Regions from separate parts of the Methylophaga sp. UBA4204 genome, predicted to be linked through region 2. Evidence: riboswitches for the same ligand, from Rfam matches in the RefSeq annotation. Region 2 holds a riboswitch; the other holds the start of a gene.
What was found. A riboswitch is a leader RNA that binds a small molecule or an ion and turns the genes downstream of it on or off. The one in region 2 is predicted to bind cyclic di-GMP.

Region 1 (5,872 bases), on a different contig from region 2:
TTCAACCATCATGCAGGATTTGCGTGATGCACTCCATGAAGTCGGCCAGAGACTGGATATCGAAATTGATACGCAACATCGCAAGATCTTCGAATCCGTGAGCAACATCAGTAATTAAGGAACCTCTCATGCTCAACGAAAAAGACATTATTTCAACTTTGATGATGGTGCGGGAACAAAACCTGGATCTTCGCACCGTCACTGTTGGCATCAACCTGACCGATTGCGTCAGTCATGATCTGGAAACATTCAAACGTAAAATTTACGACAAAATCACCCGTTATGCTGGCCAATTGGTGGCTTCCTGTAACCGCATTGAAAGACGCTACGGTATTGAAGTTGCCAATAAACGGATTTCTATCAGCCCAATCGGTGTTGTCGGTGCACCTTTCAGTTCAGAACAATTAGTTGAGGTCGCCGTAACGCTTGATAAAGCGGCGCATGAATTGGGTGTGGATTTTATTGGTGGTTTTACTGCTTTGGTAGAGAAGGGCATGAGTAAGGGCGATCAGGCTTTGATCGAAGCCATTCCACAGGCGCTGACGGAAACGCAACGAATCTGTTCATCCGTCAATGTGGCCAGTACGCGTGCCGGTATCAACATGGACGCGATTCTCAAGATGGGGCAAATCATCAAACAGGCTGCAGAACTCACTGCAGACGATGATGGCCTTGCTGCTGCAAAATTAGTGGTCTTTGCCAATATTCCTCAGGATGTACCGTTTATGGCCGGTGCTTATTTAGGTATCGGTGAAGCAGATGCGGTTGTCAGTGTTGGTGTCAGTGGTCCCGGTGTAGTAAAAGCGGCTTTGGAAAAAGCCTTGGCTGAAGATGAAAATATGGATCTGAGCCGTGCGGCGGATGTCATTAAACAAACAGCAGCCAGACTGACACGTGCTGGTGAGTTGGTGGGCCGTGAAGTGGCACAATTACTCAATCTGCCATTTGGTATTGTCGACTTGTCGTTGGCACCGACACCGAATCGTAATGACAGTGTCGGAGAGATTTTTGAAGCGATCGGTTTGCCAGCTTTTGGATCACCTGGCAGTACCGCATTTTTATCCATGCTCAATGATGCAGTGAAAAAAGGTGGTGCGTTTGCCAGCTCACATGTGGGTGGTTTAAGTGGTGCGTTTATTCCGGTTTGTGAAGATTTGACCATTGCTGAGTCGGCTGCAAACGGCACCTTGAATCTGGAAAAACTCGAAGCCATGACGGCAGTCTGTTCAGTTGGCCTGGATATGGTGGCTTTACCTGGAGATACTTCAGCTGAAATGCTATCCGCGATTATTGCTGATGAAATGGCAATTGGTGTGATTAACAAAAAAACCACAGCAGCAAGATTGATTCCAGCGCCTGGCAAAAAAGCAGGTGATATTGTCCGGTTTGGTGGTTTGTTGGGTGAAGGCCCAGTGATGGCTGTCAATATGGGGAATCAGGAAAACCGCTTTGTGCGACTAGGCGGACGTATTCCTGCTCCGATTCAAAGCTTGGTCAATTGATCATCTTATGCTAACAATTAAAAAGCCGTGACAGAAACTGTCACGGCTTTTTTAGATAAAATAAGCGTCAGAATTACTGGCTTTTCGCTCTTCTACGCATTGCTAAAAAGCCCATCAAACCTGAACCAAATAACCAAACTGCTGCTGGTATTGGAACGGCTGAAACCCGGATGTTATCCAGCATCGCTCCAACATTATCCCCCCCGAAGTTTCTAAAAGATAATTTATCCCCATCAACCAAATCAACCAGGAAACTATAGGTATGCCAATTTTCATCCCAATCCAAGAGAAGATGATTAACAAGTGCACCTGCTCCAAACAACACCGAAACTTGGTCAGCAGGACCATTACGTTGATTACCAGATAAATCAAAACTCACTTTGTATTTTCCTGCAGAAAAACCATTTTTAGAAGACAAAATTCCTGCGTCACCAGTTGAGCCGTCCAGATCTACGCAAAAGCTACCAACTGAACAAACGATTCCCCATTGATTACCGTTTTTGATCAAATCAACCGTACCGTTTGATACATCCCAATTAACGAAGCTGTTATAGTTTAAGACAGAACTCGCCTGACCTTCACCTTCAAAGCTATCATATAGGCTATCAATGGTTGCAGCAAAGGAAACTGGAGCAAAACATAATGCAGATATTGCTAAAATTTTTGTTAAGTTTTTCATAGATATATCCTCAATTTTTGTAGTTCAGCAATCTCAACTTTGAGACCGGAAACTTTCCGTCCTTAATTCGCATTAAGTTTGGCAAAAATTAAAAATAAATGTGTCTTATAAAGTTCGACACAGATTCAAAATAATCCTTATTTAGACGTTTTTTAATTGTACTTTGGTACAAATACACTTAATAAATCACTTACGGTTAGTCCGGTAACTTATTAATGCAAAAACTCGTTGTACAAATTATTATCTTTCAGTGGGATAAATCTCAGCTTTCTGATGCGCACAAAAAAGCAAGGGCAGGATTACCTGATCGCTATCCGCTAAAATCCTCCTCTTCTGTTTTGTCTAATAAGCAAATATTGCTTGATAAGCATGGGGATGATATTTCCGGAAATCGCATTCGCTATCAACTGACAGATGATTATTTTTTAATTGATCGTTTTCGTGTTGGTTTAAAAGTCAAGACAGTGGAGTTCAAACCACGATTACAGGCCGATGAACCACCGATATTACTTACTTCGCTCGAAGAAGGGTGGGTACAGTGTCAGTACCAGTGGCGCTACCGGATGGATGAAGGCGGTTATATTTACTGGCTTTATGAAAATGTGATCGTAAATGTCTGCTTCGCAGAAAAAAACGATCCAGGTGTTTTTGTAAACTCACCTCCCGCCCAACGTTTTACAACTCTACTGACCTGACTCATCAAACGCTCACAAAAACCATAAGACCACTTGCTTTTAGTTCATGCTTGAGGATGAGATGGAGAGCACAGGTTTTTGGAGAATAAATCTCTATAATCGCATTAAATTTCTACGGGACAAATTATTTTCTTTCCTTGGAGTCAATATATTACGACCAAGGTAAAAGTCCCTGGTTTTAGTGAGAATTATCCCTTGTAATGAAAAGGTAATATGCCTAAGATGCCCCGGCATTTTAAGATCGTTAAAATCAATTAACAGTTCTGTTTAAATATTTTTAATTGCCTGTTATGAATCAGTAAGTCCTTGAAATTATTTCAACTTAATCGCTAAGTAAAAACAGACGGGGTATTGACCATCTATCTAATGACCACCTCAGCCAAAACAAAGCCAAAAAGCCTCTCGTGAACAGCTATGTAGCCGATACCTCACCGGTTGCCATAGTGAAGTTTTGTCTGCAGTCTGAGCGGCAGATAGCAATTCTCGACAGTACAGCTTCCATCGTTGATATTTTTGGTTTTACCGCAGCACAAATTATTGAAGATTCCTCGTCTGCATGGATGAGCATTGATTCAGATGATCGTGGCATTATTCTGCAGAAAATGGCTGAGTCAGCTCAAACGATGCAACCTCTGAATCTGGGTTGGCATGTGTTACACCCTCAGAAAGGTAAGGTTTTAGTGGATTGCAAAGCCATGCCTGAAGCGGATTCAGAAAACGGAATGGTATGGCATGGCTATTTTCAAAATATCACCGACCTGAAACGTACAGAGCAGGAAAATCAGTCTCATTTGTGGTTTCTTGAATGTCTGGATCAGGTCAACCGGGCTATTCAGGGCACCAATGATCTTGAGCAGATGATGAGTGATGTTCTGGCAGCGATATTGTCGTGTTTTGCATGTGACAGAGCATGGCTTTTATATCCTTGTGATCCAGCAAGTGCCACTTGGCATATCCCCATGGAGCAGACCACTCCTGACTACCCTGGTGGTCTGTCTGCTGGAACAGATTTCCCGATGACCGAAGAGGCAGCCCGAGGTCTGGAAGCCTATCTGGCCAACAGTGAACCAGTAACGCTGATTACCACTATAGAAAGTCCTGATGCACCCGAATTTCTGAGAGAGCATCATATTCGCTCAATCATCGGTACGGCCATCTATCCAAAAACCGGTAAACCCTGGGTGTTTGGTTTGCATCAATGTTCGTATGAGCGAGAGTGGACTAACGACGAAAAACGTTTATTCAGTGAAATCGGTCATCGTTTATCTGATGGCTTGACCAGCTTGCTGATATATCGTGAACAACGTGAGAGTGATGAACGCTTTCGGCAGGCGTTTGAATTTGCTGCGATTGGAATGGGGGTGTTGTCCTTGAGTGGGCAGTGGTTAAGAGCCAATCATTCCATTTATGAAATGTTCGGCTATTCCGAAACTGAACTACTGCAAATGACCTATCAGGAAATGACCCATCCCGAGGATTTGCATAAAGGACAAGCGGAGCTTGATCGGCTGATTGCTGATCAAATTCCCTATATGCAGATTGAAAAGCGCTATCGTCATCAAAATGGGGACTATTTCTGGGCAAGACTCACAACCAGCATTGTCAGAGGAAGAAACAACCAGCCGCTGTATTTAGTTTCGCAGATAGAAGATATCGAAGAGCGTAAAAAATCAGATCAAAGTATCGCCCTGTTAAATTTTGCTATCAATCAGGTAAAAGAATGCATTTATCTGCTGGATGGAAAAGGGCGCATCAGATATGTCAACGATGAAACCTGTCACACCATGGGATACAGCCGTGACGAATTAATGGCTATGTCCGTTCCTGAAGTTGACCCAGATACCTCTCAGGAGGTTTGGAACGAACATTGGCAAGAACTTAAACAAGAACGTTCCGTTCGTTTGGAAACTCGCCATAAAACAAAAAACGGCAGGATCATTCCAGTCGAGGTGAATGCCAACTATTTTGAGTATGGCGGAATTGGCTACAATCTGGCACTAACGCATGACATCACTGAAAGAAAAGCGGTTGAAATTGCTTTGCGGGAGCAGGAAGAACGTTTCCGGCAACTTGCCGATAATATTGAAGAAGTTGTATGGCTGACCGATCTTGCTATGGGGCATCTGCTTTATATCAGTCCAGCCTATCAAAGCATCTGGGGACGCAGCTGTGAAAGTCTTTATGATAAGCCGTCGTCCTGGTTGGAAACGATTCATCCTGAAGATATAAATAATGTCAGTCAGGCTGTTGTTCAAGGCAAGATAACTGGCGAATACGATATTGAATTTCGCATTATCCGCCCGGATAGCACCATTCGTCATATTCACCAAAGAGCCTTTCCGATATTGAATGAAGCGGGCGATGTGTATCGAATTGCCGGCACTGCCCAGGATATAACGGAACGGAAAGAGCAGGAAGCACATATTGAATATCTTGCCTATCACGATTCATTAACCGCTTTACCAAACCGTTTATTGACGATGGATCGTCTCGGGCATGCGATTACCCATGCTACACGTCATGCCGATGTATTGGCCGTTTTGTTTCTGGATTTGGATCGCTTCAAAACCATCAATGATTCACTTGGTCATCAGGCAGGTGACTTGCTGTTACAGCAGGTTGGTTCACGCCTGCTTGGGGTATTACGTGAAGAAGATACCATCGGCCGGGTGGGAGGTGATGAATTTCTGATTTTGCTCCCCAGTATTAATACACCTGACGATGCGGCACATGTCGCCCAAAAGCTACTCGACATTTTATCTCCACCCTTTATGGTAGTAGGTCATCAATTACATGTTAATGCCAGCATTGGGATCAGTTTGTGCCCCCGAGATGCAGTCAATGCTGAAACATTAGTGAAATATGCTGATACAGCGTTATATCTGGCCAAAGAGCAAGGCCGAGGCGTTTTCCGTTTCTTCAGTCCCGAACTGGATGATCGTGTTCATGCACGACTGCAATTGGAAAATGATTTACGAAATGCGATGCATACAAAC
Region 2 (5,872 bases):
ACGAGGGGACGCATCGACACCAACTTCTGCCTCAAGGGCATCTATTTCACGTTTTACGCGTTGTAAATCAGGATGGTTAGCCGAGTATTTACTTTGCATCGAACGATATTGCGCGCGTAGCTCTTGTAAAGCCATCATCGGTGCTGAAGGCTGACCTGCAGCATTGCTGGTCGCACCGGTAGCTTGCTTGGGAATCATCGAAAGCTGTAACCCCATGGTGGTCATCTGGTCACTCAACACCATGATCTGATTTTGTATTGAAGAGATTTCTTCCTGAATGTTCTGAACCGTGCTCAGATTGTAATCCAGCATATCAGGAAGACTGTCACTGTATTGATCTCGAAATTCCGCAATTTCTTTTTCGGTTTGCTGAATTTCTTTCTGCATTCTGTCACCTTCCAGTTTCAAAAACTGGGTGGTGTCCTCGGCCCGGTCTGTTCTAGCTCTGGCATTTTCATTTAAAAACTCTGTAACCAGCTCGTTAGCAACTTGTTGAGCTTTTCGTGGGGACTGATCCATGAACGAGACAGTAAAGGCGATACTGGCTTTTTTGGCGCGACCACTGGCAGGGTCCGTCACATTTGCTTGAATAATATCCACACTAACATTGCTTTTAAACAACTCAACAATTGGTGCGGTGATCGGTGAGCTTTTTCTTTGTTCAGAATAAAGATTATGTTTTTCAACAACTTCCATAATCCGGTTGGTGGTGAGTAGACGCTGTTTGATAACCTCTATACGCTGATCTGCGTAACTAGTGACGGTGGTGCGAATCAAATCCTGTGGAATTTCCTGTGATTCGATCAAAATCAAACCCTGGGATTTAAAACTCTCTGGAAGTGAGTATGTGAATACTACCGTGCCTATCATCAGAGCTAAAGCTGGAATCGCAATCCAGTATTTACGTCGCCACAGAATATCCAGATAATCCCGTAGACTTTTGACTTCTTCTTCCATTATGTACTCTTAAAGTTATCGCGAAAAACGCAGTCCATCCCAGTTATAGTTTACCGTTAAGAAAAACATATTACTGTCGACTTTGTCATCAATCGTATCGAACCCACCAAAACTGCTGCCTTTTTGCTGGCGATACTGATACCCCATCTTAAGGGCAAGGTTTCTTTCGAGTTGCCAGTTGAGCGCTGGCGAAAGGGTAAAATATTCTCTATCAGTGTTAGATAGGTCATCAGCAGACTGCGTTTCCTGATACGACGTATTGACTGACAACGAAAGGGTTTCTGCAATATCCCTGTTCCAATTAAGGGATACTCGGTCAGTTTCATTGACCACTCCCTCACCCGAAGGATTAAGTGAACGTGATAAGGAAAATGTCAAAGTATTTAATTCACCAATATAATTTGCCGAAAAATCAAATAACGATCCTGAGCTTCTGTCTGTTTGTCTTGGCCCACCAAAAAGTGATTGCGTTTCACTGTCAGATGTTCGATATCCTACTTGTCCTGAAAATGACCAACGTTCACTCATTAGATAAGTACTGGTTACACTTAGGTTATAGCTGTCATATTCTGATTCAATAAATTCTGATTGAGATTCGTATTGTGCATAAGTTAGTGCCAGCCCCCCGGTCAAACGTTCTGACAAATTGCGCCGCCAACCTGTTGTTAAGGACCTCGTCTCATTATCGCTAAAACCGCTTGTATCATAAGTTCGCTCGTTATAATTAAAACTGGTATAAGCAAAGTCACGTTCATTAAATTGATATTGATAGCTTGGTGCCAATGATTTTGATGTTACCGTTGCATTAGACGCAAAATCACCGGTATCTTCATCAGCAATAGAGCGTTGAGCTCTTTCAGCATAACTTGCTGTTAAAGCATAAGCACTGCGTTCTGTATTATAACTACCCGTTAAATTGGCAAAAGGATCCTGGCGATCCAGCTCACTTAAACTAGTATATCTTTCTACCCTGTAACCGGTATTAAGTGCGACTGTTGAGTTTTCGACAGAACGAGAAAGTAATAATGTCGGTGCAAGTTTGGTAACAAAACTGCCCTCTTTATCTTCTTGTAACTGAACATTGTCATCATAACTGAATGTTGGAGAAAAATCGGCACCAATAATGTATTCGGCTGAACTGGCGATATTGGATTGGAACATGCTTGCTACCAAAACCGACATAATAATTTTTATTTTCATGCTGACTCCATTTTGGTGTCGATAATTATTATTCCTCATTAAGGAATAATAATGACATCACCGCTTTCAAGCAGCACGTTAGATTCAAGTGATTTGCCTTGTTTAATATTTGCGTAATAGACCGGAATGATTTGCTGTTTCATTCCATCTCTACGCAAAATGATAATGTCGTTTTCTTTCGCATAAGTCGTAAGTCCACCAGCCAAACTCAAAGCTTGCATTGCATCAAGCGGTTGACTCATTCCAAAGGAGCCGGGAGTCTGGACTTTACCTAGAATATGTACAGTGTTACCTGAAACCCGATTTACGGTAACGTTAACGACTGGATCCGAGATATATTCTGAAAGTTTTTCTTTAAGTTCGGTTTCTACTTCAACTACCGTTTTATCTTTCGCGTTTATTTGGCCAGCTAAGGGAAACGAAATAGTACCATCTGGAAGAATAACGACTTCTTTCTGCAGGGCATCTTCATTCCAAACTGAAATGCTTAACATGTCACCTGCATTAAGTGTATAAGGTTCTGAAGCATGAACAACTGTTCCAATCGAAAGTGCCGCTAATAGCAACACTGCATTTATCAATTTATTCATTATTCTTCTCCATGTTTATAAATTACTTTCGCTTCGGATGATAACACGTTATTTAAGCATAAAAAAAGGGAGCATTTCTGCTCCCTTATTTTAACTGGATATTATTATTGAATTAATCAGTTTTACGCTTTTGATTTAGCACGTAAACGCAGTCCCAATAGGCCGAATAAGGCAGGTGCGAAGAGAAAAAGCGCTGCTGGAATAGGCACAGCCGATACTGAAACATCATATTTCAGCTCATCAGAAGAAGCACTAAAGATATCCAAACCATAGTTTATACCAGTCATAAGCGTGGCGGTAAATGAGTAATCTGAGATGAGATTAAACTGATCGATAACAGCACCACCCATCTCAAATAACGATACGGTAGCTGAACTTAGATTTGCTTCTGGATTAAATGACCATACAATTTTAACGGGTGTATTTTGATCTGTAGATAGATCAAAAAATGATGACCAGTTGGTGTTTGGCTCATCTACCGTTCCGTGGCCTAATACAACATCGTTGTTATTTAAGCTAACTTCTTGCGTAGCACCTGATGATCCGGCGGTGGTCAAATTTAAGGTTGCTGCATTTACACTAATTGAGAAAAATAACGTCATAAAGAAAAGCATCGCTTTTTTCATAAGTCGCTCCTTTAAGGGGTTTGATTTATAGATTAAGTTAAGCAATGCAACCCGGCGATCTTACAAGGTAAGACCCGTGGCTTTCCGCCCCCGCCTCACAACAGGTTTGGCTATTGATAGGAAAGAAGAAATCCTTTCCATTGTGAAAACTTCCCAGCTTTTTAAGGAAGTTAATTTAACCATAACGTTTTTTATTCAGTTTGTACAGAGTCTTTTCTGACAAAAAATATATAAAAAAGGGAGCTTCAAGCTCCCTTTTTATTTCTCCTAACCGTTTCAGCCTGCAGTCATCTTGGCTCTACGACGCAAGCCAATCAATCCTAATAAGGCGGGAGCGAATAAAAATAATGCGGCTGGTACAGGCACTTCTGATAATGAGGTAACTGACACATCATATTTTAATGCATGTGATGTAGCATCTAAAATATCCAAACCGTAAGTTTTACCTGCTGACAATATGGCCGAAAAAGTAAAATCGCCCGTTATATCGTACGTTTCTGTAAAACTACCATCTAATGCAAAAATTGCTACAGTAGCAGAAACCAGATTTCTCACTGGGTTAAATGACCATTCAACATCAACCGCAGTATTTGTATCTGCTGTGACGTTAAACATTGAACTCCAATTTGATCTGGAGCTTTCAACAACACCACCACCTAAAACAACATTGTTCTTATTTAAGGTGACTTGCTGTTGGGATGCCCCATTTGAGCCCTCAGCTGTTAAATTAAGAGTTGCTGAGTTTGCACCAGCAGAGAATAAAAAGGCTATACATAATAGCATCGCTTTTTTCATAGCAATTTCCTTCTAAGTGAAAAAATAAGCAATGCAGCCCGGCCATCTTTAGTCAATTAAAGATCCGTAGCTTTCCGACCCTGCCTCACGACAAGTTTGGCTTTATATTGAAGATAGAAACAGAATTGTTTCTAAAATTGAGACTTTCTTATATTCCTGAAAGTTCAGTTACAGACTAACAGTTTTTGTGGATTTTTCAAATCAGGTAGGTAAATCGCAGATGCAAAATTTTAGAGTCTTTTGATGATATTGAGCCCCACAAAGAAAAGGGAGCCGAAGCCCCCTTTCCTTGAACCAACAATATTGTTAACTCATTTGTTACTATGCAGCAGCTGTTTTCAGTGCTTTACGACGTAAACCGAAAAAGCCCATCAATGCTGGAGCAAATAACCATAATGCAGCTGGTACTGGTACTGCAGAAATTGACAGGTCGTATTTCAGAACATCTGATGTGGCATTAAAAATATCAACACCAAAGAATGATCCCGCTGTCAAAATAGCAGTAAAGATAAAATCACCAGTGATGTTAAAAATAGTTGGCGCACCAACATAACCACCACCAGGGCCAGTCAACAGACCAAAGGCCAATTGAGCATTACTCAAGCTGTTAGTTGGGTTAAATGACCACTCAACTTTCACCGGTGTATCAACATCAGTTTGAACATCAAACAATGATTCCCAAACTCCTGAATTAGCAACAGTACCACCAGCAAGAACTGTACTGTTGTTATTCAGATCAATACTTTGAGTAGCACCTGAAGAACCAACTGTTGATAATGTCAGTGTAGCGGCATTAGCACCAACTGAGAACAATAAAGCTATACAAAATAGCATCGCATTTTTCATAATAATTTCCTTTAATTGAAAAATTAAGCAATGCAACCCGGCCATCTTCATAATCCAGCCAGAAGATCCGTGGCTTTCCGACCTTACCTCACGGTAAGTTTGGCAACAAAAACAGAAACAACATTGTTTCTGAACTTTTTATCTCCAAGAAATATCTCGGTGATGATTAAACACTACTACTTCATTTGCATGATTGAAATTGTACTATGGTACTAGTGACAAATTTATTGCAAAAAAATTATATATTTCAGGCTGATTATAGCTGATTTTCTTTTTCTCACAATATCCATATTTAATGAACTTTATAACAATATTCTATTGGTTGTCCCACTTCATGCTGTGAATAATAGCTAACTGAATCAAGTACATAACTGCAAAAAAAGGGAGCCGAAGCTCCCTTTTCTTAAAACTAACAATATTGTTAACTCATTTGGTGTTATGCAACCACTGTTTTCCGTGCTTGACGGCGTAAACCGAAGAAGCCTAACAGTGCTGGTGCAAACAACCACAATGCAGCTGGTACTGGTACTGCAGAGATTGACAGGTCATATTTCAAAATACCTGAAGTGGCATTAAGAATATCTACTGCAAAATATGAACCTGCAGTCAAAATGGCAGTAAAGATAAAGTCACCAGTGATATTATAAATAGTTGGAAAACCAACATAATTACCACCAGGGCCAGAAATCAGACCAAAAGCCAATTGAGCTGAATCCAAGCTTGTTGAAGGATTAAATGACCACTCAACTCTTACAGGAGTATCAACATCAGTTGTAACATCAAACAATGATTGCCAAGAACCTGAATTAGCAACAGTACCACCAGCAAGCACAGTGCTGTTGTTATTTAAACTGATTT

Region 1: linked by a shared signal. The riboswitch ahead of B3182_RS07080 (VPLPA-CTERM sorting domain-containing protein) and the one ahead of B3182_RS11060 (hypothetical protein) in region 2 are both predicted to bind cyclic di-GMP.

Annotation. Positions count from the first base shown of each region.
Region 1 covers NZ_DFTU01000048.1:55,782-61,653, forward strand. The annotation lists gene B3182_RS07070 (glycine cleavage system protein R) at 1-118, shown strand, start outside; gene B3182_RS07075 (PFL family protein) at 129-1,502, shown strand; gene B3182_RS07080 (VPLPA-CTERM sorting domain-containing protein) at 1,576-2,181, opposite strand; cyclic di-GMP riboswitch class I at 2,197-2,274, opposite strand; gene B3182_RS07085 (hypothetical protein) at 2,397-2,876, shown strand; gene B3182_RS07090 (bifunctional diguanylate cyclase/phosphodiesterase) at 3,281-5,872, shown strand, end outside.
Region 2 covers NZ_DFTU01000077.1:29,093-34,964, forward strand. The annotation lists gene B3182_RS11045 (GumC family protein) at 1-957, opposite strand, end outside; gene B3182_RS11050 (OmpG porin family protein) at 973-2,157, opposite strand; gene B3182_RS11055 (polysaccharide biosynthesis/export family protein) at 2,196-2,747, opposite strand; gene B3182_RS11060 (hypothetical protein) at 2,870-3,373, opposite strand; cyclic di-GMP riboswitch class I at 3,416-3,494, opposite strand; gene B3182_RS11065 (hypothetical protein) at 3,650-4,168, opposite strand; cyclic di-GMP riboswitch class I at 4,198-4,279, opposite strand; gene B3182_RS11070 (hypothetical protein) at 4,490-5,014, opposite strand; cyclic di-GMP riboswitch class I at 5,043-5,128, opposite strand; gene B3182_RS11075 (hypothetical protein) at 5,451-5,872, opposite strand, start outside.